DNA from 4 places in the Streptomyces sp. 3N207 genome. Region 3 is predicted to be linked to each of the others. Evidence: riboswitches for the same ligand, from Rfam matches in the RefSeq annotation. Region 3 holds a riboswitch; each other region holds the start of a gene.
What was found. A riboswitch is a leader RNA that binds a small molecule or an ion and turns the genes downstream of it on or off. The one in region 3 is predicted to bind cobalamin.

Region 1 (7,686 bases), on a different contig from region 3:
GCAGCGCCACCTCCGCCTCGCCGCGCCGGAAGGTCACCATGCCGACCTTGTCCCGCCGCTGGTAGGCGTCCAGCAGCAGCGACAACACCGCGCCCTTGACGGCACTCATCCGCTGCCGCGCCGCCATGGAGCCGGAGGCGTCCACCACGAACAGCACGAGATTGCCCTCGCGGCCCTCCCGCACGGCCTCCCGCAGATCGTCCCTGCGCACCACCAGGCCGCTGCCGCGACGGCCACGTGCGTGCTGGTACGGAGCCGCCGCCTGCACCGTCGCCGCCAGATGCAACGTGCCCAGCGCCCCCTGCGGGCGGCGCGCCCCTGTCGTACGGCCGTGCGCCGTGCGGGCCCGCGAGCGCCGCCCGGCCGCGCCCTCGCCGAGCCCGGGGACGGTGAGCGTGCGCGCCTTGAACGGTTCGCCGGAGGGAGCAGTGGGTTGATGCGCGGCAGCGGGGGCCTGCGGGTCGGGCTCGGGTTGCCCGGGGGAAGGTGTTTCGGATACCGACCGGTCGGTGGGTTCGGATCTCTCCCCCTCGGCGCCGTCCTGTGGGGCGTTCCCCGGATCGCGCTGCGGCGGCAGTCCGCCCCCGCCGTCGGGGCCGCCACCGGGCCCGTCGTCGTCCGGTCCCTCCGTCCCCTCCGGCCGTTCCGGCTCCGGTGTGTCCTCGTCCTGCGGTGGGCTGTTCTCCTCCAGCGTCTGGTCCAACTTGTCCTCGTCGAGGCCGGGGGCGTCGAACGGATTGCGCCTGCGCCGGTGCGGCAGCGCCAGCAGCGCCGCCTGCCGCACATCCGCCGACTCCACCTCGGTACGCCCCGCCCAGGCCGCCATCGCCGTCGCCGTACGGGCCATGACGAGGTCGGCGCGCATGCCGTCCACCTCGAACGCCGCGCAGGTGGCGGCGATCTGCCGGAGTGCCGCGTCACCGAGCCGTACCCGGGGCAGCAGTTCCCGCGCTGCGGCAATCCGCTCGCGCAGTTCCTGCTCGTCGTCCGCCCAGCGCGCCGCGAAGCCCTCCGGATCGTCGTCGTAGGCGAGCCGCCGCCGTACGACCTCCACCCGCTCGTCCGTCTCGCGGGAGGCGGCCACCTCGACCGTCAGCCCGAACCGGTCGAGCAACTGCGGGCGCAGCTCGCCCTCTTCCGGGTTCATCGTGCCGACCAGCAGGAACCGTGAGGCGTGCCGTACGGAGACGCCTTCGCGCTCCACGTAGGAGGCGCCCATGGCGGCGGCGTCCAGCAGGAGGTCCACCAGGTGGTCGTGCAGGAGGTTGACCTCGTCCACGTACAGCACGCCCCGGTGCGCGTCCGCCAGCAGCCCCGGCTCGAACGCCTTCACGCCCTCCGAGAGCGCCCGCTCGATGTCCAGTGCGCCCACCAGCCGGTCCTCGGAGGCGCCGACGGGCAGCTCCACCATGCGGGCCGGGCGGGACCCGGCAGCGCCGGCGCCCTCGTGCGGGCCGTCCGGGCACGCGGGGTCGGGTGCGGCGGGGTCACAGGAGAAGCGGCAGCCCGGCACGACCTGGACGCCGGGCAGCAGCGCTGTGAGCGCTCTGACGGCCGTGCTCTTCGCCGTTCCTTTCTCCCCCCGTACCAGGACGCCGCCGATCGCGGGGGAGACGGCGTTCAGCAGCAGGGAGAGCTGGAGGTCCGCCTGGCCGACGAGGGCGGTGAAGGGATAGGGGGTCACGCGACGGTCACTCCTTCGAGTGGCTTGGGTGTATCAAGGGCGGCGGACTGCGGGCCGGTCACGACGGCGCCCCCGGCGGTACGAACGGCAGGCCCTTGGGCACGCCGTCCTCGATGAGCCGCAGCAGCGCCGCCGTGTCCGCGTGCTCCTCGATCAGGTCGCCCAGCCGGTCGAGCTGTTCCTCGCGCAGTGCGGCGAACCGAGTGTCGGGCGCCGGTTCGAAGGCGCGGCCCGCGTCGGCGGCCACCTGGCGCAGAAAGGCGCGACGGAAGCCGTCCGACTCCAGCGAGCCGTGCCAGTGGGTGCCCCACACGCTCCCTACCCGGCAGCCGTCCAGCGGAGCACCCTCGGGGCCGCTCAGGAACGGCTCACCACCGTGCACATCCGCCACCCCGTGGTGGATCTCGTAGCCCTCCACCGGCTCGCCCAGCGCGATCCCGTGCGGCCGGGCCAGCGTCTTGTCCCGGTCGAACCGCACCCGCACCGGCAGCAGCCCGAGCCCGTCCACCACACCCGCGCGCGACTCGACCTCGTCCTCGATACGCTCGCCCAGCAGTTGGTAGCCGCCGCAGACACCCAGCACGGGCCGCCCCTCGGCCGCACGCCGCGCCAGCGCCCCGGCCAGGCCCCGTTCGCGTATCCACTCCAGCGCCTTGACCGTGCCCCGGGTGCCCGGCACCACCACCAGGTCGGCGTCGGCCAGTTCCTCCGGGCGGTCGCAGAACCGCACCACCACACCGGGTTCGGCAGCCAGCGCGTCCACATCGGTGAAGTTGGACATCAACGGCACCGGCAGCACGGCGACCCGCAGCACATCGGCCCCGTAGGGGGGCGCGACAGTGGACTCGCGTACGGTGCCGCGCAGCGAGACCCTCAGCCCGTCCTCCTCGTCGATGCCCAGCCCGTGCTGGAACGGCAGTACGCCCAGCGTGGGCCGTCCCGTCAGCCTGTGCAGCATCTCCAGGCCGGGCTCCAGCAGCGTGACGTCGCCGCGGAACTTGTTGACCAGGTAGCCCGCGAGCAGCGCCTGGTCCTCGGGTGCCAGCAGTGCCGTCGTACCGAAGAGCGAGGCGAACACCCCGCCGCGATCGATGTCGCCGACCACCAGCACCGGTAGCCGACAGGCGCGTGCCAGCCCCATGTTGACGATGTCGCTGCGCCGCAGATTGATCTCGGCGGGGCTGCCCGCGCCCTCGCAGATGACCGCGTCATGGGTGCTCCGCAGTTCCTCCAGACAGCCCGCGACGGTCTCCAGCAGCTCCGCACGCCCCCCGTGCCGTACATCGCCGCTGCCCTCCGGGTGGCGGCCGAAGTACCCCCGGGCCGACATCTCGCCGACCGCCTTACCCAGCAGTACGACCTGACTGGTGCGGTCGCCGCCCGGCTTCAGCAGCACCGGGTTCATCAGCGCGCTCGGCTCGACCCGTGCGGCAGCCGCCTGCATGGCCTGCGCGCGGCCGATCTCGGCGCCGTCGAGGGTGACGAACGAGTTCAGCGACATGTTCTGCGCCTTGAACGGCGCCACCCGCAGCCCCTTGCGGGCCAGCCAGCGGCAGATGCCCGCCGTCACCACGCTCTTGCCGGCGTCCGAGGTCGTCCCGGCGACCAGCAGCCCGCCTCCCGTACGCGCGCTCATCGCACCCCTCCCTCGCCGCGGCCACGCCCGAAGCGGCCTACTGCCGTGCGCACCAGACAACTTGTGGCCAGCGCCAACAGTCCTACCCGCCGCGACAGCCGCACAGCGCGCTCGATGTCCGCCGTGCGGACGGCCCGGCCGGGCGCGTTGAGGACGGGCCGGTGCTCCACCCGCCCCCCGTACGACAGCGTCCCGCCCAGCCGCACGCCCAGTGCGCCCGCGAACGACGCCTCTACGGGGCCCGCGTTGGGGCTGGGGTGGCGGTGCGCGTCGGCGCGCCAGGCGCGTACGGCACCGCGTGGGTCCGGCCCGGCGAACGCGGCCAGTACGGCGGTCAGCCGTGCCCCCGGCCAGCCCGCCACGTCGTCCAGCCGCGCGGCGGCCCAGCCGAACCGGCGGTGCCGCGGGGAGGTGTGCCCGACCATCGCGTCCAGTGTGTTGACAGCGCGGAAGCCCACCAGCCCGGGTACGCCCGCCAGCGCCCCCCACACCAGTGCTCCCACCACGGCGTCGGAGGTGTTCTCCGCGACCGACTCGACCACGGCGCGGGCCACTGCGGGCGCGTCCAGCCGCTGCGGGTCGCGTCCGCACAGCGCGGGCAGCCGTTCGCGTGCCAGCCCCAGGTCTCCCGCCTCCAGCGCGGCGCCCACGGCCCGGGCCTCGCGGGTCAGCGACGTACCCCCGAGGACGGCCCACGCGGTGGCGGCCGTCAGCGCGATGCCGGGCACCGGGGAACGGCCCGCTGCGGGGGAGGGGCTGCGTGCGGCACCGACCGTCTTCAGCGCGCCCGCTGCGGCGACGGCGCCCCCCGCGCAGAGGGCGACATAGAGCGCTCCCGCACCCCGGTGGTCGCGCCACATCCGGCGCTCCAGTGCCGCGGCCGCCCGCCCGAAGGCAGCGACGGGGTGGCCGCGCCGCGGATCACCGAGCAGCGCGTCGGCGGCGAACCCCAGCACAGTGCCGCGGACATGGACGTCACGGGCCCGCATCAGACGACGGTTCCGGCGCACGCATCCATGACGGCGGCAGTCGGGAGTCGTCCCGGCGGGAGTCCCCGGGGGTGCTCCCAGGGGGAGGCAGCAGGAGATACGGCAGCAACGGCTATGGCGACGGGGCCACGCATGGCGGTGTCCTCACTCAGGGTCCTCGCCCTGGCTCGACTCGACCGGCGGCGAGAGTCTCCTGGCTCCCGGATCCACACCGCCCCCGCCTTCCAGCCCGCGTGGGCCGTGGCTTCGTTGGAGGAGGCGCTCCCCGGTGACAGTGGCGGGACCGCGCCGGATTCGCACCGGCTTCCTCCCCATGCCGCCGTTTGGCACCCGGCAGTCCACCACGTTTGACCTGCGGTGGGCAAGCCGGACGTGGTGCTTGCGGCCGCGCGGACACCGCCGGACCCTCACCGTCGTGGCTTCCCGCCGCTGCGGCGGGAAAGAGTGGGGGCTCCGCCCCCACACCCCGGCGGAGTGCCAGGGGGCGTGGGAGGCGAAGCCCCGAACCCCTTCCCGCCGCAACGGCGGGCACTACAACGGCGAGGGTCCGGCGGAAGGATCGAGCTCCGCAACCACAGCGCGCGACTCCCTCACTCGCCGTGCAACGGCTACGCCGCGATCAGGTAGATGCCGTACGCCACCGCCGCCAGACACACGGCGTAGCAGGCGTAGGCGCCGGTACGCGCCAGCGACGAGGGGGCGTTGCCCGCGGTGCGGGGGGAGCCGGCGACGATGCCGAGGGTGAAGACGCCGACGAGTCCCACCGTCGCCGCCAGGCTGACGCCGAAGACCTGGCCGAGTGAGGCCCAGTCGATGTTCATGCGGTGGTCCCTTCTGCTTACCTGAAGCTGCTCGCCGACGCGGGGCGGCCGGTCGAACGCGCGGGCTCGGCCGCCGTCGTCTCCTCCGCGGCAACACCGGCCGCGCTCACTCCCGCCGGCGGCGGGGGCGGGGAGACGGCCCGGATGGCGTTGGTGACCACCCCGGCGGGCTCGGACTCGGGCTGCGGCTCCGGCTCAGCGGCCGGGCTCGGGATCTCCGCGGCCTGCGCGGCCACGGCGGGCTCGACCTCGTTGACGTTGGTGTGGTCCACCGGCGCGCGCCGGGAGCGGAGCCAGATGGCGCCGCAGAGCACGACGGCGAGGACGGCGACTGTCGTGACGCCCCAGTCGCCCTGCTTGGCCAGCAGCGCAGCACCGGCCGCGACCCCGCCGGCTGCAGGGAGGGTCAGCCCCCAGCCGATGAACATGCGGCCCGCCGTTCCCCACCGGACCACGCCGCCCTTGCGGCCGAGCCCTGAACCCATCACGGCGCCGGAGCACACATGCGTGGTGGAGAGGGAGAAGCCGATGTGCGAGGAGGCCAGGATGGTGGCCGCCGCGCTGGTCTGGGCTGCGAAGCCCTGCGGGGGCTGGATGTCGGTGATGCCCTTGCCCATCGTGCGGATGATGCGCCAGCCGCCGAGGTAGGTGCCCAGTGCGATGGCGAGCCCGGCGGAGGCGATCACCCACACCGGCGGGTCGGAGCCGGGCGCCAGGGCGCCGCCGGTGACCAGGGCCAGCGTGATGACACCCATGGTCTTCTGCGCGTCGTTGGTGCCGTGGGCGAGGGAGACCAGCGCCGCCGAGGTGATCTGCCCGGCGCGGTAGCCCTTCGCGGTCCGCTCCTCGTCGGCGTGCCGGGCGACCCGGTAGGTCAGCCGGGTGGCGCACACGGAGGCGATGCCGGCGACCAGGGGTGCGGCGAGCGCCGGGATGAGGACCTTCATGACGACGACGTCGCCGTTGACCGCGCCCATGCCGACGGCAGCGAGCGTGGCGCCGATCAGTCCGCCCATCAGCGCGTGCGAGGAGCTGGAGGGGAGCCCGGCGAGCCAGGTCAGCAGGTTCCAGATGATCGCGCCCACCAGTCCCGCGAAGATCACTTCGGGCTGGATGCCGGAACCTTCATCGATGATTCCTGAAGATATGGTCTTGGCCACCTCGATGGACAGAAAGGCCCCGAGGAGGTTGAGGACCGCGGACATGGCCACCGCCGCCCGAGGAGCCAGTGCCCCGGTGGAGATGGTTGTGGCCATGGCGTTGGCCGTGTCGTGGAAGCCGTTCGTGAAGTCGAACACCAAGGCCGTGACGATCACGATCCCGATGAGAAGCGTGATGTGTTCCATTCACCAGGCACAATCAGTTCGAGGGGCAATGACGTCGTGAACGTAAAGACGGCGAGTGAACGGAAGGTGAACTGAGGCAGGCATCGAAGTGTCGCCCCCTGACGCCTGTTGTGTGGGCCAGATCACACCGTAGGCCCGGCCGCTCCTCGGGGCCAAGGAAGACGCGTCCCGGCGCCGACACCAGATGTCTCCCGGAGGTCAACACGACGCGGCGCAAAGTCAGTTGGCGTGCCGGCCGACGCGCCGGTACGACCCGCCGCCAAGGCCCCCGCTCCTCCGGCCGGGTGTCACCCTCCCGGCCCGCCCCGCTGGTTTCGCACGCCCGATCGTGTCAACACTGACAACGATGCGTCTGCGAACCGCGGCACTGGCCGCCACCTCCGTGCTCGGTACCGGCGCGGCCACCCTGGCGGCCGGACGGTACGCCGCCGACGCAGCGCTGCGCCCGCCGCGCCCCCGGAGCGACGGCGGCAGCAGGGCCACCGCGGGGTTCGAGGGCACCCGGCTGACCGTGCACTCCCACGACGAGGGCCGGATCGCCATCACCCGCTCCCTTGCCGCCCGGCTGCCCGGTGTCTACGGACTGACCGGGTGCGGCGTCCACGCCGTCGTGGGGCCGGTGCTGGAGGAGGCGACGGCCGCAGAGCCCCGTCCGCACGCCGTCGTACGGGAACTGCGCCGTATCGACCGGGGCCGGCTCAGCGCCGGTGCCACCGTCCGCCTCACCCCGCAGGTGTACGTCGGCAACCCCGGCGAGGCCCTCGGTGCTGAGTACACCGACGTCGAGATCCCCGGCGAACTCGGGCCGCTGCCCGCCTGGTTCGTGCCCGGCGACCGCAACGCCTGGGTCATCACCGTGCACGGCCTCGGCGCCACCCGCGAGCACCCGCTGACGCTGCTCCCGTTCTACCGGCGCTACAGCGTCCCGGTGCTCGACATCGCCTACCGGGGCGACGCCGGCGCGCCCCCGCCGCTCGACGGCATCGGCCACCTGGGCAACTCCGAATGGCGGGACCTGGACGCCGCCATCCGTTACGCCGTCCAGAACGGCGCCCAGCGGCTGATCCTGCACGGCTGGTCCAGCGGCGCCACCATGGCCCTGCACGCCGCCGCCAACTCCCCGCTGCGGGACCGGGTGGCAGGGCTGGTGCTGGACTCGCCGGTGCTCGACTGGTCGCACACCGTGCGGGCGCTGGCGGTCTCCCGGGGC
Region 2 (7,686 bases), on a different contig from region 3:
CCGGCGGCACCGCGTACGTCATAGGGGAGGCCGGGCTGACGACGGCTCTGCACGACATCGGATACGTCCTCTCGGACGCCGACCCCGACTACGTCGTCCTCGGCGAGACCCGCACCTACAGCTTCGAGGCGCTGACCCGCGCCATCCGCCTCATCAACGACGGCGCCCGCTTCATCGCCACCAACCCCGACGAGACCGGCCCCTCGGCCGAGGGCGCGCTGCCCGCAACCGGCTCGGTCGCCGCCCTCATCACCAAGGCCACAGGGCAGCACCCCTACTTCGTCGGCAAGCCCAACCCGCTGATGATGCGCGCCGGGCTCAATGCGATCGGCGCCCACTCCGAGACCAGCGCGATGATCGGCGACCGGATGGACACCGACGTCCGGGCCGGTATGGAGGCGGGCCTGGAGACCTTCCTGGTGCTGACCGGGCTGACCAGGCCCGACGAGGTCGAGCGCTACCCGTACCGCCCTTCCCGCGTCGTCGACTCGATCGCGGACCTCGTCGACCGGGTCTGAAGCCGAGAGCTCGTCCGCTGCTGACGAGCTCTCGGCCCGCTGCCGACCTCAGGAGACCGCCGAGGCGGACGCCGGCTCGGACCGGTCCTCCCGCTCTGCGGACGGCTGCCGACGCAGTGCCGGGGCCGCGAACACGGCGCCGAGCACGGCCCACAGGACCAGGTGCCCGCCCAGTGAGAGCACCCGGAAGTCCCACAGCAGGGTGGCGGGCACCGGGACCTGGTCCGGGTTGTCCGGCAGCAGGAAGAGCGCCGCCAGGGTGGCGACGACAGCCACCGCGGCTCCCAACTGGCGTACCGGGAGGCCGTGCCCGGCCTGTCCGAGCCGCTGGTGCACCTGACGCGCCAGCACCATTCCCAGTACGCCGATGACCAGCGCGGCCACCCACAGGCCCTGCCGTTCGGCGACGGTGCCGCCGTCACCGACACCCGGCGGGTTGGCCGGGTAGCGCAGCGCCGGGAGCAGGGACAGCGCGAGGAACCCCGCACCGGCCAGGCCCATGGCGCGCTGCCAGTCGCGGCCGTCGTTCCGGGCCGCCGAGCGGTTGGGGGCACCTCCCGGCCGGAGGCTGGGGGACAAGGCGTAGGCCAGGGTGAAGAACACCCCGATCGCCAGCCCCGCCACCACGGCGGTGACCACCAGTCCGAAGTGCTGGGTGCCCCGGCTGAAGAGCTCCTCGGCCTCGGCGGCATGGCTGTGCCCACCGTGGCCCGCGTGCGTGTGTGCGGCGGCTTCCGCCGCCGAGCGTTTCTCCTCGAGCCGGATGGCCCGGTCCATCACGGGCTCGGCGAGCAGCAGCGAGAACAGTCCCGAGGCCAGCCCCGCGACCCCGCCGGCCGCGAGGCCGCGGCCGAGAAGGGACAGCAGGGGGTAGGGAGTTGGCTGTGCGGAGACGGACATGACGAGCGACCCCCGATCGGTCAGTGGCAGGGGGCGCCGAACAGATGACGGCCGTCGTGCGAGAACTCGTGCAGATAGGAGCCGGTGGCGGAGACGAGGTTGCCGTTGTCGACGAAGACGGCGTACAGCGCGATCAGTGCGACGATCGCGGCGGCGGCGACGATGAGCCAGTCGCGGGTCCTGACGGTCGCCGGGTGTGCGGCGGCGCTCTCGGGTGCGACGGTCGTGCCGACGGTGTGCGGGGACATCCGCATGCCTCCTCCTGGGGTTTCCACGCCCCATCGGTGGAGAAGCGACAGGCCAGTTCCTGACTCCCGCAGCCGTCGGGGGCGGCTGCGGACACAGTGGCGGGACCGTCCCGGAGTTGCACCGGGTTCCTGAGCTCTGTCGCCTCAATATGGAAGTGTGCCGTCCGGGAGACTCCCAGCCTGTCATGCGCACTGTCAATAAGGGCTCCGTCACACCGGGTGCGGAACCCGGCCGCGCGGCGGGGGCCCTGTGACACGATGGGGCGACGTCAAGGCCCGTCAGCGGTCCGGCAGACGGCCGGTCGCGGTCCGGTCGGCGGCCGGAGTACACCCGAGGGGGAGTGGATGTACGGCAGCGCCAGAAACGGCGCCCGATGCTCGCGTACGGCGCACACGTTGGGTGCCCGCGCCCGAGTCGTCGCGGGAAGCGCCCTGGCAGCGGCCCTGCTGCTGGCCGGCTGCTCGTCGTCGGACGGCGGTTCGGACGACGGTGAGCAGTCGGCGGATTCGACGGTTCGGCAGCGCCCCAAGTCCGTTGCCCCGTACTGGGTGAACCCCCAGGGCAGCGCCGCACGGCAGGCCCGCGCCTATGCGAAGGACGGCAGTTCCGCACGGGCCAGGCAGCTCGCGAAGATTGCCCGGCAGCCGGTGGCGGAGTGGATCGACGCGAAGGACCCCCGCGGCCACACCGCCCGCGTCACCAAGGCCGCTGCCGCCGCTGACCGCGCCGCGCTGCTCGTCCTCTACAACATCCCGCACCGCGACTGCGGGCAGTACAGCAAGGGCGGCGCGAAGGACGCGGCGGCGTACCGCAGTTGGCTGGACGGGGTCGCGGAGGGCATCGGGAACCGGACGGCCACGGTGATCGTGGAGCCGGACGCCCTGGCCCACACGGTCTCCGGCGACTGCGCCGCGCCACAGCAGCGCGAGGAGCGTTACCAGCTCCTCCACGACACCGTCACCCGGCTCGGAAAACTCCCCCGTACGAAGGTCTATCTGGACGCCGGCAACCCGGACTGGGTCCGCGATCCGGGCGGGCTGGTCGAACCGCTCAACCGGGCGGGGATCGGCGCGGCCGACGGGTTCGCGCTGAACGTCTCCAACTTCCAGACGACCACCTCGAACGTGGCGTACGGCAAGCGGTTGTCCTCGATGGTCGGCGACAAGCCGTTCGTCGTCGACACCAGCCGGAACGGCAACGGGCCGCTGCGCGGTGGCGGGCACGAGGGCTGGTGCAACCCGCCCGGGCGGGCGCTGGGCGAGGCGCCCACCACCAGGACGGGGAACAAGGCGGTGGACGCCTATCTGTGGATCAAGCGCCCCGGGGAGTCGGACGGCCAGTGCCGTGGGGGTCCTGCGCCGGGTACTTGGTGGCCGTCCTACGCGCTGGAGTTGGCCCGCAACGCCAAGGGGTAGCCCTCCCGCCCTGTGCTGGGGAGGGGCTGCCCCTGGCTGTCGGTTGCAGGCTGCGGGTGCGTTCTCGTTGCTCGCGCAGTTCCCCGCGCCCCTTCGGGGCGCGTCGCCCTACTTCGGGTTGCCCGCGGTCACCGGAGGGTGGGCCGCATCGGGGTCGACGCTCACCTTGACCCACTGGGCCTTGGAAGGGACGCCGTTCCCGTCCACGCCGAAGACCATCCACCAACCCGGCGTCACCAGTGACGGGTCGTCCGGGATGGTGGTGGTGACCGTCCCATCAGGGGACTTCTTCATCTTCAGTGCCACGGACGACTGCTCCACGTTGGTGACGTGGGTGAAGGAGCCGGGCCGTACCAGCCGGAGCTTCTTCAGCGAGGCGGCGTCCTTGCTCTTGAGGGAGATACGCGCGCCGGGCGCCAGCGTCCGAGGGCTGCTGTCGGCCTTCCGCAGCTCCGGCTGCTGCTTTCCCTTGTGGAGATACGGCGGTGTGTAGATCTCGATGCGCTGGTCGAACTGCCCCGGCTTGGTGTCGGCCTTGTCCGCGTACAGCGAGTCCGAGCCGAAGGTCATCACCCGGCCGTCGGGCAGCAGCAGTCCGCCGAAGTGGTAGTTGCGGCCGACGAGAGGGGCGGCGGCCTCCTTGAACGTGTTGCTCTTCGGGTGGTAGATCCCGGCCTTCAGCACGTTGCTGTCGCTCTTGCCGCGGTACCGGCCGGAGCCGTTGGTCGTCAGCACGGTGTCGTCCGGCAGGATCACGCTGCTGGGGTAGCGGACCTTGTCGTACAGCCTGGGGCCGTCGTGGAAGCGCGGAGTGTCGGAGTTGAGGTCCACGATGCGGGTCTTGTCCGTCGTCTTGTCGGACTCGCCGACCCCGCCGCCGCCCTCGACGATGAACTTCCGGGACTGGGTGGGCGGCAGCGGTACGGACATTGCCGTTTCCAGGATGTCCGGGTCGCTCATGCCGGGGATCTTGGTGAACCTGTTTGTCCGCAGATTCCAGATGCCGGGGACGCGGCCCTTGTCGGCGGGGCCGTAGCCGGCGGTGGTGCCGCTGTAGAAGACCCGGTTCTCACCGATCAGATGAAGCCCGGGGTAGGTGGGGAAGAAGCGCGTCCTGGGCATGTAGTGCCACTTCTTGGTCCTCGGGTTGTAGATCTCGTTCTTGCCGGGGACGACCTGGCCGATGTCGTCGAGCCCGGAGACGGCCAGCACCCTGCCGTCCTGGAGGGTGAGCTGGGTGGGGTACCAGCGGGCCTCCTTCATCGGGTCCACTGTGATGTAGCGCTCGGCTACCGGGTCGAACTCGTAGGCGTCCTTGATGCCCTGGAAGTCCTTCTTGTCGAAGGACATCTTCTGGGCGACGCCGTAGACGTTCCGCTTCCACGCGCCCTTCAGGCCGCTGACCGTGTACTTGTCCTCGGTGCCTGTCTGGTGCTTCCGGCCCTTCTTCGCCGCCTCGGCGTAGACCCGGCTGACGCTGTGGACCACCTCGACCTTGCCGGTCTTCGGGTCCTGCACCTTCTTGGCACGGGGGAGGAGGACGTTGTGCTGTGCGACGAACGTCTTGCCGCTCTTCCGTCCGGTGAAGCGGGTGCCCTTCTTGATCGTCTTCCCGCGGTCCGGGTTCTCGTTGTAGAGGAACATCAGCCCGCCGGCCTTCTTCACATCGCCCTTCAGCGTCTCGTAACGCTGGGTGCCGCCCGCGACCAGCAGTTTCCCGTCGGGGAGCTGGTTGTGCCCCGAGCAGAACAGGTCGTTGGGGGTGGGGATGTTCTTGAAGGTGTTCTTCGTGGGGTCCCACAGCACGGTGCGGAAGCTCTTGGCCTTGAAGTTCGTCGCGTCGTTGCCCGAGCCCGCCACCAGCAGCACCTTTCCGGTGTGCAGCAGCGCCGCGTGGATGGTGTTGATCCGGTACTTCTCGGGGATCCCGACGATCTGCCAGTGGCCCTTCTCCGCCTTGTACTCGGGCTGGTTGATCGCGTAGTCGTGGTATTTCGCCGACGCGAAGCCGTACAGCGCCGGGCCGTTGAACCCGGCGATGAGCAGAACGACTGCCGTACCGATGGCTATGCGCCGGACCCGCCGCTTCCTGGCCCCGGCTGCACGGCGGCGGCTCCGTCGGGTTGTCATCGTTCGTGTCCCCCAAGCGCGGTGTGCTGCATGTGCTGGTCGTACGAAGGTGCGGGCGAGGGCGGGGACTCAGGGGGCGCGGGCGAGGGCGAGGCCGCGGATGCGGGAGATGCGGACCCGGACCTCCTCCGGCGTCCCCTGCGCATTCGGCGCCGCTTCTCCGCCCGCACGGTGGACCGCCACCCGACGATCGGCGCCGCCGTGATCAGCAGCGCGAGCGCGGCCCAGGTGAGCATCGCCGGGTGGTCGTGGCCCAGGAAGAGGGAGCCGACGAGCGAGCCGCCGAAGACCGCGATGAAGAACAGATGCACCCGGAACGTGCCGAACAGCGTGTCCGGGCTGGCCGAGTCGCCCTTGGGGGTGACGACGAACTTGCTCTTGCGCCGCAGCACCGTGTCGAAGAGGGAGCGCGCGTAGATCGGCGCCGACAGCGCGGACATCAGCATCCCGGCCAGCCCGCCGGAGCCCTCCGGCTCGTGCGGGGAGACGTTGTGCCGCCGGTTCCAGATGTACAGCCCGACCTGGAGCGCGGTGGCGTTGCCGTACAGCGCCATCCAGATGGTCGGGTCGATCTGCACACCGGAGGCGCCCATGCCGAGGAAGAGGGCGCAGGAGAGTGCGGCCAGGATCCAGTTGAGCGCCGAGGCCGGGTAGAAGAGCATCAGCAGCGAGTAGTTGAACAGCTTGCCGGGCGGCATGCTGCCCAGACCGCGCCAGTACTGCTTGAGGATCGTCTCGTACGTGCCGCGGGACCAGCGCAACTGCTGGGTGAAGAAGTCCGTCCAGGCGTTGGGGCCCTCGCCGACCGCCAGCACGTCGGGGGTGTAGACGGAGCGCCACTTGTTGCCGGTGACCGGGTTGCGGTGCCGGTGCATCTCGAAGCCGGTGGCCATGTCCTCCGTGATGGAGTCGTAGAGGCCGCCGATGGCCTTCAGCGCCTTGATGCGCACCGCGTTGCTCGTGCCGACGAACATCGGAGCGTCGTAGCGGTTGCCTGCGCGCTGGATGAGGGCGTGGAAGAGGAACTGCTGGCTCTCGGCCGCCTTGGTGACGAAGTTGTCGTAGTTGCCGTAGACCTGCGGGCCGATGACGAAGCCGACATCCGGGTCGCGGAAGTAACCGAGCATCCGCTCCAGATAGTTCGCCAGCGGTACGTGGTCGGTGTCGACGCCGGCGAAGAAGTCGTAGTCGTCACCGTGCGCGTCCAGCCAGGCGTTGTAGTTGCCGTGCTTGGTCTTGGCACGGAAGGCGCCCTTGGCCGTGTTCCACCCGGCGACACCCTTACGGGAGAAGTGGTGCACTCCCAGCCGCCGGCAGACCTCCTTGACCTCGGGGTCGTCACCCTCGTCGAGCAGCCATACGTGCATGGTGCCGCGGTGCCGTACCCGTACGGCCGCCTCCAGGGTCCTGGTGACCATCTCGATCGGTTCCTTACCGGGCACGAACGAGGTGAGGAAGGCGACGCGGGTGCCGGCCTCGGGCACCACGGGTATCGGGTCACGGGCCACCAGGGTGGCGTGCGCGTTGGAGAGCACATTGAGCGTGCGGAACAACTCGATCAACCCGATCGAGACGAGCATGACGACGTCCAGCTTGAGTACGAGGTCGGAGACCTCGCCCGCGTCGCGGCGTGTCCAGTGGTCGGGCTGCATCAGCCAGACCAGCAGCCCGGCCGACAGCAGCGGGGCCAGACACAGCAGGAAGCCCGCGCGGAACCGGTGCGGCTCGTCGGCCAGCAGACTGCGGTACCGCACCCGGTAGGGCCTGCCGGGATCGGGCCGGGTGAGCGGGCCCGCCAGCCGGCTGTAGTGCTCGTAGTCGTAGCGGGGCGCGGCGCGTTCCCAGGGGTGCTGGGACGGTCTTCGGGAACGGGAGCGGTGGCCGGCGAGTAAGCGCTGCGAGGGCTGCTGTCCGCCCGCTACGGGCGGTGCGGGTATGCGCAACTGCGTCGTCTGCGTCGGGTCCTGGTCGTCGTACCCCTGCGACTGCGGGCCGCCCCTGCGCGGCGTGGTCATGCTTCTGTCCCCCCGCACGCACATCTGTGGCGTGCCCTCGTGCCGAATCCGCGTCCTGGCCCCCGCTTCGGGCGCGGCGAACTTCGGTCTCAGTGCCCCCTGTCCCCGCGACACTGTTCGACCGATCGCACGTCAGGTTCTACAACTTGGCACATGAACGCAAGAGCGGATGGGGCGGTTTAACGCCCTTGCGGCGTTATGGAAGCGGCAGATGTGATCGAGGAGTCATCAAACCGTGGCTGCCGTGTGGTGGCGTCCGGCGCGGTCGAGCGGAGCCGTTCACGGATGTTGCCGAAATGGGCACGGACGGCCTCCTCCGCGCGCCACATGTCACCGTCCCGGACGGCGTCGAGGATCGCGGCATGCTGCTGCCAGGTCACCCGTGGGTCCGGGTGCAGTTCGGCCAGATCCGTGCGCACCCGGTGGAACGCGTCCCAGAAGGCGTCCAGCACCTCGCTC
Region 3 (7,686 bases):
TGATCGGGTTCCAGGCGCCCTCGGCGGCGTCGGTGACCCGGTCCTCGACCGCGTCCAGCAGATGGGCGAGGCGCCCGAAGAGCCGGCCGGCCTCGGCGAGCGGGGCCGCGTTGCCGGGCTTGCCCGCGAGCGTCGCGGTGTGCGCGAAGGCCGCGGCCGTCGCTGTCTCGGTGGGCTCGGTGACGGCCGTCAGCGGGGTGCCGGGGCCCGCGGCGTGCTCCACGTCGGTCTGCCTGTCCACGGCGTCGACCAGTACGGCCGTGTCGAAACCCAGCGTGCCGCCGGTACGGGCACCGGCGCGATCCCAGCCCGCGGCTATCCGGCGCGCTGCGGCAGCGACCGGGCGGCGGCGCAGCAGCCCGTCACGGTCGGCTATGTGGTCCCGCACCTTCGCCGAGGCCAGCACCAGCGACACCGACGCCGCCAGCCGCGCCCCCTCGCCCTGTGCGACGGACGCGGTCCGCATACCGCGCAGCGGGCACGGGCCCGCGGTGCGGCGCCGGGCGGCGGCGACACCGGTCTGCGCGTCCGTCAGCACGGAGATGAGCAGCCCGTCGTAGTTCGTCACCACCCGGGCGAACTGCCCGTGGTCGCCGCGGAGTGCGAGACACAGCCCGCACAGATGCGCCATCCACTCGCTCCTGAGCCCCTCCGACAGCCGGTGCTTGCAGGGCCTGACGATTCCGAACACGAGCTCCCCCGTACGTGACTCGACTGCTGCGGTGCTTGTGCAGTGCGGCGATCGTACCCACCGGCCTAACCGCCACTTCCGGGCCCCCGCAAGAGCAACGGGACGGTGCTCGGTAGCGTCTTGCGGGGTATGCCCGCTGTTCTGGTCCTCGGTTTCGACCCGCACACTGTTCCCGGCGTGGACGGATACGCCCTGCACGCCGCTCTCGACGAGGAGTTGGCCCGGTTCGCGGAACTCTCCGTCGACGCGTCCGTGGCAGTGGTGGCCGCCCACGGGCCCGACGAGTCCGTATTCAGGACCGCGCTGTCCGAGCGCGAGTGGGATGTCGTCGTCATCGGCGGCGGCATCCGGAAGCCGGAGCCCGCACTGCTCTTCTTCGAGCGGGTCGTCAATCTGGTGCACCGGCACGCTCCCGGCGCCGCCATCGCCTTCAACACCAGTATCGGCGACAGCGTCGAGGCGGCCCGGCGGTGGCTGCCCTCCGTGCCCTCCTCCTGAGCCCGGCCGTCGCCGGGAAGATCCCGTCGCTGGGAAACCCCACGACCCATCGAGGGAAGCTCTGCTACGTTCCCTTCATGCAGCGCGCCGTACGTATCGCGAGGACGACGACGCCGGACCCAGTCCCGGCGCGCTGACCGACGTACAGACGTACACCGAAGCCCCGGGCCGAGCGCCCGGGGCTTCGTCGTTCGCTCCCTCGGGCGCCCGCCCGCACCCCCGAGGGAGAAGCACATGACCGCCGCCCGCCACGACCACCGTTCGCTCGGCCGCGAGTTGGGCCTCTTCGGTACCGATCCGCTGATCGGGGCCGGTCTGCCGTACTGGCTGCCGGACGGGGCCACCGTCCGGCACGAGCTGGAGGAGTACGTTCGTACCGCCGAGCGCCGCGCGGGCTACCAGCATGTGTACTCGCCGGTGCTGGGGAAAAAGGAGCTGTACGAACTCTCCGGGCACTGGGCGCACTACGCCGACGACATGTTCCCTCCCTTGGAAGCGGGCGACGGGGAACAGCTCGTGCTCCGGCCCAGCCTGTGCCCGCACCACGCGGTCATCTACCGGTCCCGCTCCCACAGTTACCGCGAACTTCCGCTGCGTATGGCGGAGCTGGGCGCCATGTACCGGTCCGAGCGCTCCGGCGTGCTCGGCGGACTGACCCGGGTACGGGCCATCCAGCTGAACGACGCGCACATCTTCTGCACCCTCGACCAGGTCGCCGCCGAGGCGCGGGCGGCGCTGGAGCTGATCGGCGACGCATACCGGGCGGTCGGTATCGAGTCGGCCCGCTACCGGCTCTCCCTCCCGGCCCCGGGCGGCAAGTACGTGGCCGACCCGGGCAAATGGCGGCAGGCCACCGCGCTGCTGACCGAGGTGCTGGACGAGGCGGGGCTGCCGTACGAGGCGGCGGAGGGCGAGGCCGCCTTCTACGGGCCGAAGATCGATGTGCAGATCGCCGACGCCGCGGGCCGGGAAGCGACCCTCTCCACCGTCCAGGTCGACCTCCACCAGCCCGAACGCTTCGACCTGCACTACATCGGCGCGGACGGCGCCAAGCACCGGCCCGTGATGGTGCACCGGGCCGTCATCGGCAGCGTCGAACGTGCCGTCGCGCAGCTGATCGAGGTGCACGGCGGCGCCTTCCCCGGCTGGCTGGCGCCCACCCAGATCGTCGTGCTGCCGGTGTCCGAGGCGGAGGTTCCGGACGGCGAGGCGCTGGTGCGGCGCTGCGCCGCCGCCGGTCTGCGCGCCGAGCTCGCCGCACCGGAACGCGGCAGCCTGGGCGCCCGGGTGCGGGAAGCGCGCCTCGTGCCGTACCAGGCGGTGATCGGCGCCCGGGAGGCCGCCGACGGCCGGCTCGCGCTGCGGCTGCGCGACGGTCGCCGCCTCGACCCGCTGCCGATCGACGAGGCCCTCGCCCGGATCACCGCTCTCGTGGGGCGGCACAGCACCGAACTGTGGTGAACGCGGCCGGTTATGAATGCTATTTCGAGGTGATGTCGGCAGGCTCGAGCGGCACCGGCGGCTCCATGGGCTCCGGGGGCAGGAAGCGCACCGAGGGCCGCCCGTCCGGGCCGTGCGGCATCACCACCGAGCGCACCCCGTAGACGTCGGCCACCATCCGCTCCGTCAGAACCTCGCCCGGCGGACCCGCCGCCACCACCCGGCCCTGCCGCAGCACCACCAGGTGGTCGCAGAACATCGCCGCCAGGTTGAGGTCGTGCAGGGCGATCACGCTGGTGACGGGCGTACGGACGACGAGCGCCAGCAGCTCCAGCTGGTACTGGACGTCGAGGTGGTTGGTGGGCTCGTCCAGCAGCAGCTCGCTCGGCCGCTGCGCCAGCGCGCGGGCGATCTGCACCCGCTGCCGTTCGCCGCCCGAGAGGCTGTGCCAGGGCTGATCGAGCCGGTCGGCCAGCCCGGTGTGTACGGCAGCCTCCAGCACGGCCGTCTCGTCCTCGGCCCGCTGCCCCGACCAGATGCCGCGGTGCGGGATGCGGCCGAGCCGTACGACATCGCCGACGGTCAGCTCCACGCCGGTCTCCGCATGCTGCTCGACGACGGCCACCCGACGGGCCACAGCGCGGCGCCCCAGCTCGCGCAGCGGTCTGCCGTCAAGGGTGACCACTCCCGAGGCGGTCGGCCGGATGCCCGCCAGCAGCCGCAACAGCGTGGACTTTCCCGAGCCGTTGGGCCCCAGCAGCCCCACCGTCTGGCCGGGCTGCGGATCCAGGCTCACCCCGTCGACGATCAGCCGCCCCCCTGCCTGCCAGGACACCGAGTGCGCACTCAGGCTCACAGCCCCGCACCTCCGCCTACGCCGTGCGCCCTGCCGCGCCGCCCCCGGTGCAGGATCACCACGAAGGCCGGCACCCCCAGCAGCGAGGTCGCCACTCCGACCGGCAGCTCACGCGGGTCCAGCAGGGTGCGCGCCGCGGTGTCGACCCACACCAGGAAGACCGCGCCCACCAGGGCCGTCACCGGCAGCAGCCGCCGGTGCGCCGGCCCGGTCAGCGCGCGGGCCGCGTGCGGCAGCACCAGCCCCACGAAGCCGATCGCGCCCGACGAGCTGACCAGTACCGCCGTCAGCAGCGCAGTGACCAGCAGCAGCGTCAGCCGCACCCGCCGCACCGGTACGCCCAGCGAGGCGGCGGCCTCCTGCCCGAAGGCGAAGGCGTCCAGCGCGTCGGCCCGCGCCAGGCACACCACCAGCGCCAGCCCCAACGCGCCCGCGCCCAGCGCCACCTCACCCCAGTCGGCCGAGCCCAGCGAGCCCAGCAGCCAGAACAGCACCCCGCGGGTCTGCTCGGCGTCGGCCGAGGTGAAGACGATCAGCGAGGTCAGCGCCGAGAACAGCTGCATTCCGGCGATGCCCGACAACAGCACCCGGTCCGTCGTACCGCCCGAGGTGTGCGCCAGCAGCAGCACCAGCCCGAACGAGAGTGCGGCGCCCGCGAAAGCGCCCGCCGACAACGAGAGGGCGCCGCCGCCCACGCCGAGCACCACCACGGCGACCGCCCCGGTGGAGGCGCCGGAGGAGACGCCCAGCACGAAGGGGTCGGCAAGCGGGTTGCGGAGCAGTGACTGGAGGACGGCGCCGCACAGCCCGAGGCCGGCGCCGCACAGTGCGGCCAGCAGGGCGCGGGGGAGGCGCAGTTCCAAGATGATGCCCTCGCGCAGTGGTGAGACCCCTGCATCGGCGCCGCCCAGTCCTTCTATGACGACCAGCCATACGTCGGTTACGCCGATACGGGCCTGCCCGGCGGTGATGGCCAGGGCCACTGACGCCGCGAGGGCGAGCGCGGCGACCACGCACAGGAGGGCTGCGCCCTGCCCGGTGCGGAGCGCTCCGCTGAGGGGGTGCCCCTGCCTGAAGTTTGCGGGGTGCGGCTTGCGTTGTGGCTGATCGCGCAGTTCCCCGCGCCCCTGACGGGGCGCGTCCGCGTCCCCCGGCTGTGCTTGGGCAGTCTGCGCCAGGGGCGCAGGGTGGGCAAGCGCAGCCCCCGTTGCCGGGTCGGCAGCAGCTTCGGAGCTCCCGCCAGCCCGTTCCCCCCTCACTTCGCCAGCCCCAAATCTCGCAGTCCCCTTGCCACCTTCTCCACTCCCTCCACCGTGCGGATCGAGGGATTCATCGCGGCGCCGGGCAGCAGGATGTAGCGCTTGTGGCGGACTGCCGTCATATGGCGGGTGACCGGGTCGGACTCCAGCTTCCGGATCTTGGCCTTCGCGGTCTCCGCGGTCTGGTTCTTGCGGGTCAGATCGCCCAGCACGATCACATCGGGGTCCCGGTCGGCGACCGTCTCCCAGCCGATCTGCGGCCACTCGTCGTGGGTGTCGTCGAAGACGTTCTTCGCGCCCACCGCGCGGGTGATGATGCCCGGCGCCCCGCAGCAGCCCGCCAGATACGGCGACTCGGAGTTGGCGAACCAGTACATGACGGAGGTGCCGCGCGCGTCGGTGCCCCGGGTGGCCTTCGCCACCCGCGCCTTGAGGCCGGCCACCAGCCGCTCGCCGCGCTTCGGCACGCCGAACGCCTTCGCCAGGTCGCGGATCTCGCCGTAGACGGTGCTCAGCTCCAGCCGGCTGCTGCGCGCTCCGTCGCCGTTGGAGCCGGACTTCTTGGCGCAGTCGGCGGGGGAGAGGTAGGTGGGCACCCCGAGGTCGGCGAACTTGCCGCGCGGGGCGACGCCGCCCTTGTCGAGGGTGGCGGAGAAGGAGGCGGTCACCAGGTCCGGGTCCTTGTCGAGCACCTTCTCCAGCGCGGGGTAACCGTCGGCCAGCCGCGGGACCTTCGCGTTCTCCTCACCGAGCCCCTTCATGACCGGGTCGGTCCAGGTGCCGGTGCCCGCCATCCGGTCGCCCAGCCCGAGAGCGAGCAGGATCTCGGTCGAGCCCTGGTCGAGGGAGACGGCCCGCCGCGGGGGCCGCTGGAGGGTGACGTCCTGCCCGCAGTTGTGCAGCGTACGGGGGTAACCGGGGGCCGCGCCCTTGCCGGACGCCTCCGTCGGGGAGTCCCCGCCGCAGCCGGCGGCGCCCAGGACGAGTGCCAGGGCGAGGCCCGGCACGAGTACGCGGATACGGCGCGGTCGGCGCATGGCCAGGGGTTCCTTCTCCGTCAGAGGCCCAGTCGCGGGGCCCGGCGTGCCACCGTGCCCGGGGCAGTCCGAGCGCGGGTGCCAGCAGGTTTTCGGGCTCGGGACTGTGGGAGCGTGCGCCTTCCCAGGGACGTACGTCCCCAGTGGCCTCGTGCACGCCCCAGTCCCACACCGCTGCGCGTCAGCTCCGGATTCGCACCGGATTCCCTGACCCGTTCAAGGGTTTGACTGGCCGCTGAAACGTACCACGCGGGCGGCATCCCGCAGGAACCGGGAGAAACGACAAAAGGGACCCCGAGGCTTTACCCGGCCCCGGGGTCCTGGGTGCCGCTCGTTCACACGCACCGGCCTGTTGATGGGCGGATCGTTCGGCGATGCCCTTGCGTGGAGCCACTCCACCACGGCGCAGCGTGGATGCGCCGGCTGGGTTCGAACCAGCGTCTCAAGGTCGTCACCGCCCCGGTTGCCGGACGATGAGCGGCGATACTGAGCTTGGAGCGAGAGGTTGAGACTGACGGGCACCCTGTGTTCAGGACAGGGCGACCCGGGGGGTCACACATCAGCTTCAGCTTCAGCTTTGCGCTCCTGGCGCACCCGGTGACCGAAGGTCGCTGAAACCCTGGCCCCGGGGGACCCCGGCCGCCACGTCGTCGAAACGTGCGCCGGGGTGTCTGTGGTGGTGAGATGCCTCCTGGCTGTCAGTCGAAGAGGTAGCCGAAGACGGCGTCCCCGACGCGCTTGTCGGTGACCTCGGTCCCGTTGGCCTCCTCACGGGCGAACTTCACCGCGGCCGCCAGCTTGTCCAGCCGCTCCAGCAGCTCGTTGACCCGTCGTGCGGGCAGGGCGCCGGAGTACTTGACCGTGGTCCAGTAGCCGACGGGGATGTCCTCGTAGTACACCTCGACCTGGGCCGGGTGCTTCTCCGTGGCCTCCGCCTTCACATGGTTGCGCGGCACCTTCTTGGTGCGCACCGTACGGACCTGCTCGGTCTTCCACCAGTCCGTGGAGGGGTCCTTCTCCCACGCCTCCGCGCCGTCCAGCACCGGCAGCTTCCGCAGGAAGGAGCCGAGCTCGCCCAGTTGCTTCTCCAGGAACAGCAGGTAGGAGACCGGCACTTCGGACAGGACGGTGCGTCCGTCGACGACGACGTCCGCACGAGCCGTGAGGTTCGCCCAGTCCTTCGTCGCCGTCACATCGAACAGCCGGGTGAGGATCTTCGCCGTTTCCTTCAGCACATCCTCGGCCTTGACCTGGACCCGCGTCGACTCCGGCGGAAGCTGCTCGCCCTCTTCGTCCTTGGGCTGGTACGTACGCGAGATACCGGCCAGCATCTGGGGCTTCGCCAGCCCGTGCTGTGCCTGCGCCAGGTCCTGGACCACCTTGGACTTGACGCCTTTCTCGACTGCGATGATCTGATTCAGCTTCGCCACGAACGCGAAGCTAGCAGTCCGATCCTCAGCCGTTCCAGGCATTTTGTTCGACGACTTCGTAACAGGCGGGGTCCCACGTCCGAGTGAAAATGGATGTTCGTCAGCTTGGGCCGGGTAGGCCAAGTCAGCTACCGATCCGACGAGCTGGGGGACAGTGACGTTGTCGCAACCCTTCGAACTGCCCGACTTCTATGTGCCCTACCCGGCCCGGCTCAACCCGCACGTCGACCAGGCCCGGACCCATTCACGGGAGTGGGCACGGGAGATGGGGATGCTGGAGGGCTCGGGGATCTGGGACACCGCCGACCTGGACGCGCACGACTACGCGCTGCTGTGCGCCTACACCCATCCCGACGCCGAAGCGGACGATCTGGCGCTGGTCACCGACTGGTACGTGTGGGTCTTCTTCTTCGACGACCACTTCCTGGAGGAGTTCAAGCGCACCCAGGACCGGGCGGGCGGCAAGGCGTATCTG
Region 4 (7,686 bases), on a different contig from region 3:
CCACCCTGGCCATCGGTGTCTCCAACATCTTCTCGGAGGTCATCGGCGGCGCCGGGATGAAGGCGTTCTGGTACCACTTCGCGATCATGTTCGAGGCGCTGTTCATCCTGACGGCGTTGGACGCCGGTACCCGCGTGGGCCGCTTCATGCTCCAGGACATGCTCGGCAACGTCTACAAGCCCTTCCGCCGGGTGAGCTGGTGGCCCGGTCTGCTGTTCTCCAGCGCCGCCATCGTCGCGCTGTGGGGCTACTTCCTGTGGGTCGGCGTCCACGAGCCGCTCGGCGGAATCAACCAGCTCTTCCCGCTCTTCGGCATCGCCAACCAGCTGCTGGCCGCCGTCGCGCTGGCCGTCTGTACGACGCTGCTGGTCAAGTCCGGGCGGCTGAAGTGGGCCTGGGTCACGGCCGTACCGCTGGTCTGGGACGCGGTGGTCACGCTGACGGCGAGCTGGCAGAAGGTCTTCTCCACCGACCCCAGGGTCGGCTTCTTCCAGCAGCGTGCCGACTACCAGGACGCCATCGACCAGGGCAAGGTCATCGCCCCCGCCAAGAGCATGGACGACATGCACACCATCGTCACCAACTCGACGGTGGACGGCGTCCTTTCGGCGCTCTTCGCCATCCTCGTCATCGTCGTCCTCGCGGACGCCGCCCGCACCTGCGTACGCGCCGTACGCAACCCCGAGGGCACCCGTATGCACGAGGCGCCCTTCGAGAAGTCGAAGCTGGTGGAGCCCGCCGGGCTGATCGCCACGAAGGAGGAGAAGGCCGAGAAGGCCGAGCACGACGCCGCACTTGTCGCCGCCGGGCAGCGAAGCAGCGAAGCGGGAGGCGAATCGCAGTGAGTACGGCGAGTACGGCGAGTACGGCGAGTACGGCGAGTACGGCGAGTACGGCGAGTACGGCTTGCGCGTCGAAACCGATCAACCCCGTGGTACGGGCCGGGCGCTGGCTGCGCTGGTACGTGCGCGAGTTCACCGACGAGAGCGCGTACGAGCGGTACGTGGCGCACGTACGGCAGCACCAGGGCCCGGACGCGGAGATCCCCAGCAGGCGGGAGTTCGAACGCCGCCGCACGGACGCCCGGGAGTGCGATCCGCGGGAGGGCTTCCGCTGCTGCTGAGCAGCGCGGAGTGTCGGTGGCGTGCCGCATGATGGCCGCCATGGACATCACTGTGAGAACCGCCAGGCCCGAGGAGTACGCGGAGGCCGGGGAACTGGTGGCACGCGCCTATCTCGACGGCGGACTGCTGGACTTCGCCGAAGCCGACCCGTATCTGGACACCCTCCGCGACGCGGCGGGCCGCGCCGCCCAGGCCGACCTGCTCGTCGCGGAGGACCACCAGGGCGCTCTGCTGGGCACCGTCACCTTCGTCGGCCGGGGAGGCCCCTACGCCGACTTGGCGCGGGAGGGCGAGGGCGAGTTCCGGATGCTCGGCGTCAGGGAGTCGGCCCGTGGCCGCGGGGTCGGCGAAGCACTCGTGCGGGCCTGTACGACGCGGGGCCGTGCCCTCGGCCTGAGCGGCCTCGTCCTGTCCACCCAGCCGGCCATGCACGCGGCGCACCGCCTCTACGAGCGGGTCGGCTTCCGCCGGACCCCCGAGCGTGACTGGGAGCCCATCGAGGGCTTCACCCTGTGGACCTACACCCTCTCCCTGTGATCCAGCCCGGACTCCCGGGCGGGGCGGCACAAGATGTGGGGGTTCCGATTCCGCGGGGCACAACATGTATGCTCGCACTCGGCCGTCGCCCCCAACGCAGGGGAATCCGGTGGGAGTCCGGAACTGTCCCGCAACGGTGAGGGGGCATGCGTAAGCGTGCCCGCAAGTCCGAGTACCTGCGGCGGCGGCATCGACGAACGTCCGGGTCTCGTGGGTTGGACCGGCGGGCGGAGTGCGCCATGCCCTGAATCGGCGCGGCATGCGCACCCTCCCTCCGTGCTGCCCACGGACAGTCAGCAGCGAGGGAGAGCACCGCGTGACCGTCACCACCGCCCCCACCCTTCCGGCACCCGCCCCCATCGGGCCCGCCACCGGCTCCGCCTCCCCAGGGCACGACACCCGCGAAGACCCACCGGCAACCGCGCTCCGCGAAACTCTCGCCGCGCTTACGGCGGATCTCCCGGACGCGGACCCGGCACCGGTGCTGGCGGCGGCACTCCGCGGTCGGCAACCGGGCGCGGACGGCGCCGAGTTGCGCGCCCTCGCCATCGAGTCCGCGGCGGGTCTGATCAGTGAGGAGCCGTCCTACTCCCGGCTGGCGGCACGGCTGCTCACCCGCGCGATCCGGGACGAGGCGGCGGCGGAGGGCGTCACCTCGTTCTCCGCTTCGGTGGCGCTGGGCCACGCCCAAGGGCTGATCGCGGACCGCACCTACGCCTTCGTACGCGAGCACGCCGACCGGCTGGAAGCGCTGGTGGAGGAGGCCGTCACCGGCGGCGCCGACGACCGGTTCGAGTACTTCGGGCTGCGTACCGTCCACTCCCGCTATCTGCTGCGGCACCCGACCACCCGGCGCCCCGTCGAGACGCCGCAGCACTTCCTGCTCCGCGTCGCCTGCGGGCTGGCAGCGGACCAGTCGTCCGACGCGCTCGAAGAGGTGGCCGCGTTCTACCGGCTCACCAGCTCCCTCGCCTATCTCCCCTCCTCCCCCACCCTCTTCAACTCCGGCACACGCCACCCGCAGATGTCGTCCTGCTATCTGCTGGACTCGCCGAGGGACGAGCTGGACTCGATCTACGAGCGTTACCAGCAGATCGCACGGCTCTCCAAGCACGCGGGCGGCATCGGTCTCTCGTACTCCCGGATCCGCTCCCGTGGGGCGCTGATCCGGGGGACGAACGGCCACTCGAACGGCATCGTGCCGTTCCTGCGGACGCTGGACGCGTCCGTCGCGGCGGTCAACCAGGGCGGCCGGCGGAAGGGTGCGGCCTGCGTCTATCTGGAGACGTGGCACGCGGACATCGAGGAGTTCCTGGAGCTGCGCGACAACACGGGCGAGGACGCGCGCCGTACGCACAACCTCAACCTGGCGCACTGGGTGCCCGACGAGTTCATGCGCCGCGTCGAGGTGGACGGGCAGTGGTCGCTCTTCTCCCCGTCCGACGTACCGGAGCTGGTCGACCTGTGGGGCGAGGAGTTCGACGCCGCGTACCGGCGCGCCGAGGCCGAGGGACGCGCCGTCAAGCAGCTTCCCGCACGGCAGTTGTACGGCGCGATGATGCGCACCCTCGCGCAGACCGGCAACGGCTGGATGACGTTCAAGGACACCTCCAACCGCACCGCCAACCAGACCGCCGAGCCGGGCCACACGGTGCACTCCTCCAACCTGTGCACCGAGATCCTGGAGGTCACCGACGACGGTGAGACGGCGGTCTGCAACCTGGGCTCGGTCAACCTCGCCGCCCACCTCGGCGAAGACGGCGCGATGGACTGGGAGCGGCTGGACGCCACCGTCCGTACCGCCGTGACGTTCCTGGACCGCGTGGTGGACATCAACTACTACCCGACCGAGCAGGCCGCGGCCTCCAACTCCCGCTGGCGACCGGTGGGCCTGGGGGTGATGGGGCTCCAGGACGTCTTCTTCCGGCTCGGGATGCCCTTCGACTCGGACGCGGCGCGCGAGCTGTCCACCAGGATCGCCGAGCGGATCATGCTCGCCGCGTACGAGACCTCCGCCGAGCTGGCCGAGCGGCACGCCCCGCTACCGGCCTGGTCCTCGACCCGCACCGCACGCGGCGTGCTGCACCCGGACCACTACCCGAACGCCGAGCCGCACTGGGCGGACCGCTGGGACGCGCTGCGCGCCCGTATCGCGCACACGGGGATGCGCAACTCCCTGCTGTTCGCGATCGCCCCGACCGCGACCATCGCCTCCATCGCGGGCGTCTACGAGTGCATCGAGCCGCAGGTCTCCAACCTCTTCAAGCGCGAGACCCTCAGTGGCGAGTTCCTCCAGGTGAACACCTATCTGGTCGCGGAGTTGAAGCGGCTGGGGCTGTGGGACGCACGCGCCCGGGAGGCGCTGCGCCAGGCCAACGGCTCCGTGCAGGAACTGGAGTGGGTGCCCGCACACGTACGGGAGCTGTACCGCACGGCGTGGGAGATCCCGCAGCGCGCCCTGATCGACATGGCCGCTGCCCGCACCCCGTATCTGGACCAGAGCCAGTCGCTGAACCTGTTCCTGTCCTCCCCCACCATCGGGAAGCTCAGCTCGATGTACGCGTACGCCTGGAAGCGCGGCATCAAGACCACGTACTACCTGCGGTCGCGCCCTGCAACGCGCATCGCCCAGGCGGCGAGGACCGCCACCGTCCCCCAGCAGGCGGCCGACGAAGCGATCGCCTGCTCCCTGGAAAACCCCGAGTCCTGCGAGGCCTGCCAGTAATGCCGAACGACAACAAGAACCTGCTCGACCCGGGCTTCGAGCTGACCCTGCGCCCGATGCGCTATCCGCACTTCTACGAGCGCTACCGGGACGCCATCAAGAACACCTGGACCGTGGAGGAGGTCGACCTCCACTCGGACGTCGCCGACCTGGCCAAACTCACGCCGGGCGAGCAGCACATGATCAGCCGCCTGGTCGCGTTCTTCGCCACCGGCGACTCGATCGTCGCCAACAACCTCGTGCTGACGCTCTACAAGCACATCAACTCGCCCGAGGCACGGCTGTATCTGTCCCGGCAGCTGTTCGAGGAAGCCGTACACGTCCAGTTCTATCTGACGCTGCTGGACACCTATCTGCCCGACCATGACGAGCGCGCGGCGGCGTTCGCAGCGGTGGAGAACATTCCCTCCATCCGGGAGAAGGCCCAGTTCTGCTTCCGCTGGATGGACTCTGTGGACAGCATCGACAAGCTGGAGTCGAAGGCCGACCGCCGCCGCTTCCTGCTCAATCTGATCTGCTTCGCCGCCTGTATCGAGGGGCTGTTCTTCTACGGCGCGTTCGCCTACGTCTACTGGTTCCGCTCGCGTGGTCTGCTGCACGGGCTGGCGACGGGCACCAACTGGGTCTTCCGCGACGAGTCGATGCACATGTCGTTCGCCTTCGACGTGGTGGACACCGTGCGGGAGGAGGAGCCCGAACTCTTCGACGCGGAGCTGGAGAAGCAGGTCACGGCGATGCTGGAGGAAGCCGTCGAGGCGGAGTTGCAGTTCGCCCGCGACCTGTGCGGGGACGGCCTGCCCGGCATGAACACCGAGTCCATGCGCCAGTACCTCCAGGCCGTCGCCGACCAGCGGCTCCGCCGCCTCGGCTTCCCCGAACGCTACGGCTCCAGCAACCCCTTCTCCTTCATGGAGCTCCAGAACGTCCAGGAGCTCACCAACTTCTTCGAACGGCGCCCCTCCGCCTACCAGGTCGCCGTCGAGGGCTCGGTGTCACTGGACGACGACTTCTGAGCGGTACCGCGCATGGTGGTGCCGCTTACTCGTTGGGCACCGTTTCGTAGCGGGGCGTGCTCTCGGCCATCTGCCGGAGCACGTCCTTGCGCTCCCGCTTCGAGAGCCGGTCGATGTACAGATACCCGTGGAGATGATCGGTCTCGTGCTGGAGGCAGCGCGCGAAATACCCGGTGCCCCGCACCACGATCGGCTTGCCCTGGGCGTCCTGCCCGCGCACCACGGCGTAGTCGGGCCGTGCCAGCGGGTGGTAGGCACCGGGCACCGACAGGCAGCCCTCGCTGCCGTCGTCCAGCACCCGCTGCTCGGCGGGGAGCTGTTCGAGCACCGGGTTGCAGACGACACCCACGTGCCGCACGCCGTCGTCGTCGTAGCAGTCGTAGACGAAGACCTTCAGATCGACGCCGATCTGGTTGGCGGCGATGCCGACCCCCTCGGCGGCACGCTGGCTGGCGAACATGTCGTCGATCAGCTTTGCCAGCTCGTCGTCGAAGTCCGTCACGTCCTTGCACTCCCGGTGCAGCACCGGGTTGCCGACGACGGTGACGGGCCGGGCCGTGCCGCGCGCGGTGTGGGCCTCCTCGCGGGCTGCCGCGTCCGTCACGTCGTCGACGAACTCGCCCTCGGCGGTAGCGGCCGACTCGGCCGTTGTTTCCTGCTGCTGCGCCATGCCGTCGTACGCCTTCCTGCGACCCGTAACCGTGAGAGCTGAGATCCGCCGTCGAACCGGGGGAGCACCGTACGGCTGCGTACCGTAAGGACTCGCCCTACAGGGTACGGGGCCGCCGCGGGAGGCTCAGCAGACCTCCTCCAGATCCCGCCACTCACGGGTGTCGGGGCTGTCCGCGACCCAGCCGTCCAGCAGCCCGCGCACCAGCGCGGCCGGCGCCGCCAGCCCGCACTCACGCTCGGGCACCCACAGCTCGCCGGGGCCGCCCTGCGTCATATGGCCCAGCGGCCCGGGGTGGCCGGGCGAACTGTGGTCGTGCGGGTCCAGATGCACGGTGCCGTCGCCCTCGTCGGCGGGCATCGCGCTCTCCGAGCAGGCGCGGCACAGCAGCCGCACCGAGGAGGACCAGTCCTCGGCGGCGAACCCGGCATCGGCCGCCAGCCGCTCCAGCGCATCCCGGTCGCTCTCCGTGGCGGCCTCCAGCAGCACCACCCAGGTGGGTACGGGCGAAGGGGCCCACAGTTCGATCTCGTCGAAGACCGGATAGGAGGGCCCGGCCGCCGTGGTGCGCTCGCCGTGCGGAACACCGTCGTGCAGGACGACCTCGCCCCAGCGGCGCCCCGAAGAGGGCAGCGGAATGCTCTGGATCTCCATCCGGGCCGGGTCGATACGGCGGCCCCACACGACCTCCGCCTCGCCCTCCGGGGAGAGCCGCACAGCGGCGCTGCCCAGCTGCATACCGCTGGGTTCCTCGGCCGCCGCCGCACCGTGCGACTGCCCGGGCACATGCAGCCCGTACGCCTGCCAGGCACGGCGCGCCAGTGGCCAGTCCTGGAGCGCGGTGGCCGCGATGCCCACGTTCCACCAGTCGGGCGCCCCCGTCTCGCGGTCCAGCAGCGCCACGGCACGCAGACCCGCTGTGCGCGCCTGCTCCCAGTCGTGCCGGAACTTGTGCAGCAGCGCGAGGTTGAACCAGGACTCCGAAAGCCACGGCTCCAGATCGGCGGCACGGGTGAGCAGAGCGCCCGCGTCCTCGTAGCGCCCGTCGCCGATAAGCGTGAACGCACGGTCCGTCGCCTGCCGCCACGAGGCGGAGGGACGGTGCCGCACCTTGCCGAAGATCCTCACTGTGCTCCCGCCGATCCCGCCGTTCCACCTGTCCTTGAGGCCGGCTTCCGCCCGGCCTGTCGTCTGCCGATGGGGTTCTGTGCGCCGCGCTTCGCTCGCCCTCCCCAGCCTCCCGCCGGGAGGTGTCTCCACGCCTGTCGCGGTTCCCCCTTCGCATCCAACCATGCCCGCTCGGGTGCTCGCTCATTACCCGTGCGTCAGACGTTCGCGGCCCGTGCCACCACCGTCCGCGACCCGTGCGACCACACGTGAGAGGGCCTCCACCACGCGTGGTTCGTGGTCACGCCCGGTGGCTGTGCGCAGTTGGTGCAGCGCCCGCTCGCGGGCCGCCTCGGCCGTCTCCCGGCCCGTCGTGTGGCTGCCCGTGACGAGGTCCTCGTATGCGTTGACCGTACGGACGACACGTGCCGTGACCGACTGTTCGCGGTACGGGTCCGCCTGGGCCTCCACCGCGGACGCCACTCGCCACCGCGCACCGGCCTGCCGGAG

Region 1: another riboswitch for cobalamin. It lies ahead of ACTWP9_RS15345 (cobalamin biosynthesis protein); the one in region 3 lies ahead of ACTWP9_RS17895 (ABC transporter substrate-binding protein).
Region 2: another riboswitch for cobalamin. It lies ahead of ACTWP9_RS12185 (CbtB domain-containing protein); the one in region 3 lies ahead of ACTWP9_RS17895 (ABC transporter substrate-binding protein).
Region 4: another riboswitch for cobalamin. It lies ahead of ACTWP9_RS00020 (ribonucleoside-diphosphate reductase subunit alpha); the one in region 3 lies ahead of ACTWP9_RS17895 (ABC transporter substrate-binding protein).

The regions. Positions count from the first base shown of each region.
Region 1 covers NZ_JBQQBV010000008.1:251,097-258,782, forward strand. The annotation lists gene ACTWP9_RS15335 (putative cobaltochelatase) at 1-1,684, opposite strand, end outside; gene ACTWP9_RS15340 (cobyric acid synthase) at 1,743-3,320, opposite strand; gene ACTWP9_RS15345 (cobalamin biosynthesis protein) at 3,317-4,309, opposite strand; cobalamin riboswitch at 4,497-4,618, opposite strand; gene ACTWP9_RS15350 (hypothetical protein) at 4,918-5,130, opposite strand; gene ACTWP9_RS15355 (inorganic phosphate transporter) at 5,148-6,476, opposite strand; gene ACTWP9_RS15360 (alpha/beta hydrolase) at 6,823-7,686, shown strand, end outside.
Region 2 covers NZ_JBQQBV010000006.1:161,079-168,764, forward strand. The annotation lists gene ACTWP9_RS12175 (HAD-IIA family hydrolase) at 1-518, shown strand, start outside; gene ACTWP9_RS12180 (CbtA family protein) at 567-1,418, opposite strand; gene ACTWP9_RS12185 (CbtB domain-containing protein) at 1,439-1,672, opposite strand; cobalamin riboswitch at 1,700-1,821, opposite strand; gene ACTWP9_RS12190 (glycoside hydrolase family 6 protein) at 2,012-3,082, shown strand; gene ACTWP9_RS12195 (galactose oxidase-like domain-containing protein) at 3,191-5,212, opposite strand; gene ACTWP9_RS12200 (glycosyltransferase family 2 protein) at 5,209-7,227, opposite strand; gene ACTWP9_RS12205 (FadR/GntR family transcriptional regulator) at 7,407-7,686, opposite strand, start outside.
Region 3 covers NZ_JBQQBV010000010.1:203,171-210,856, reverse strand. The annotation lists gene ACTWP9_RS17920 (DUF5685 family protein) at 1-691, opposite strand, end outside; gene ACTWP9_RS17915 (hypothetical protein) at 821-1,189, shown strand; gene thrS (threonine--tRNA ligase) at 1,424-2,650, shown strand; gene ACTWP9_RS17905 (ABC transporter ATP-binding protein) at 2,670-3,485, opposite strand; gene ACTWP9_RS17900 (FecCD family ABC transporter permease) at 3,482-4,498, opposite strand; gene ACTWP9_RS17895 (ABC transporter substrate-binding protein) at 4,741-5,781, opposite strand; cobalamin riboswitch at 5,848-6,029, opposite strand; gene ACTWP9_RS17890 (DUF7873 family protein) at 6,480-7,211, opposite strand; gene ACTWP9_RS17885 (terpene synthase family protein) at 7,372-7,686, shown strand, end outside.
Region 4 covers NZ_JBQQBV010000001.1:419-8,104, forward strand. The annotation lists partial or broken gene ACTWP9_RS00005 (carbon starvation CstA family protein) at 1-845, shown strand, start outside; gene ACTWP9_RS00010 (YbdD/YjiX family protein) at 923-1,123, shown strand; gene ACTWP9_RS00015 (GNAT family N-acetyltransferase) at 1,164-1,661, shown strand; cobalamin riboswitch at 1,730-1,859, shown strand; gene ACTWP9_RS00020 (ribonucleoside-diphosphate reductase subunit alpha) at 1,921-4,386, shown strand; gene ACTWP9_RS00025 (ribonucleotide-diphosphate reductase subunit beta) at 4,386-5,399, shown strand; gene def (peptide deformylase) at 5,425-6,069, opposite strand; gene ACTWP9_RS00035 (tetratricopeptide repeat protein) at 6,196-7,197, opposite strand; gene ACTWP9_RS00040 (HD-GYP domain-containing protein) at 7,384-7,686, opposite strand, start outside.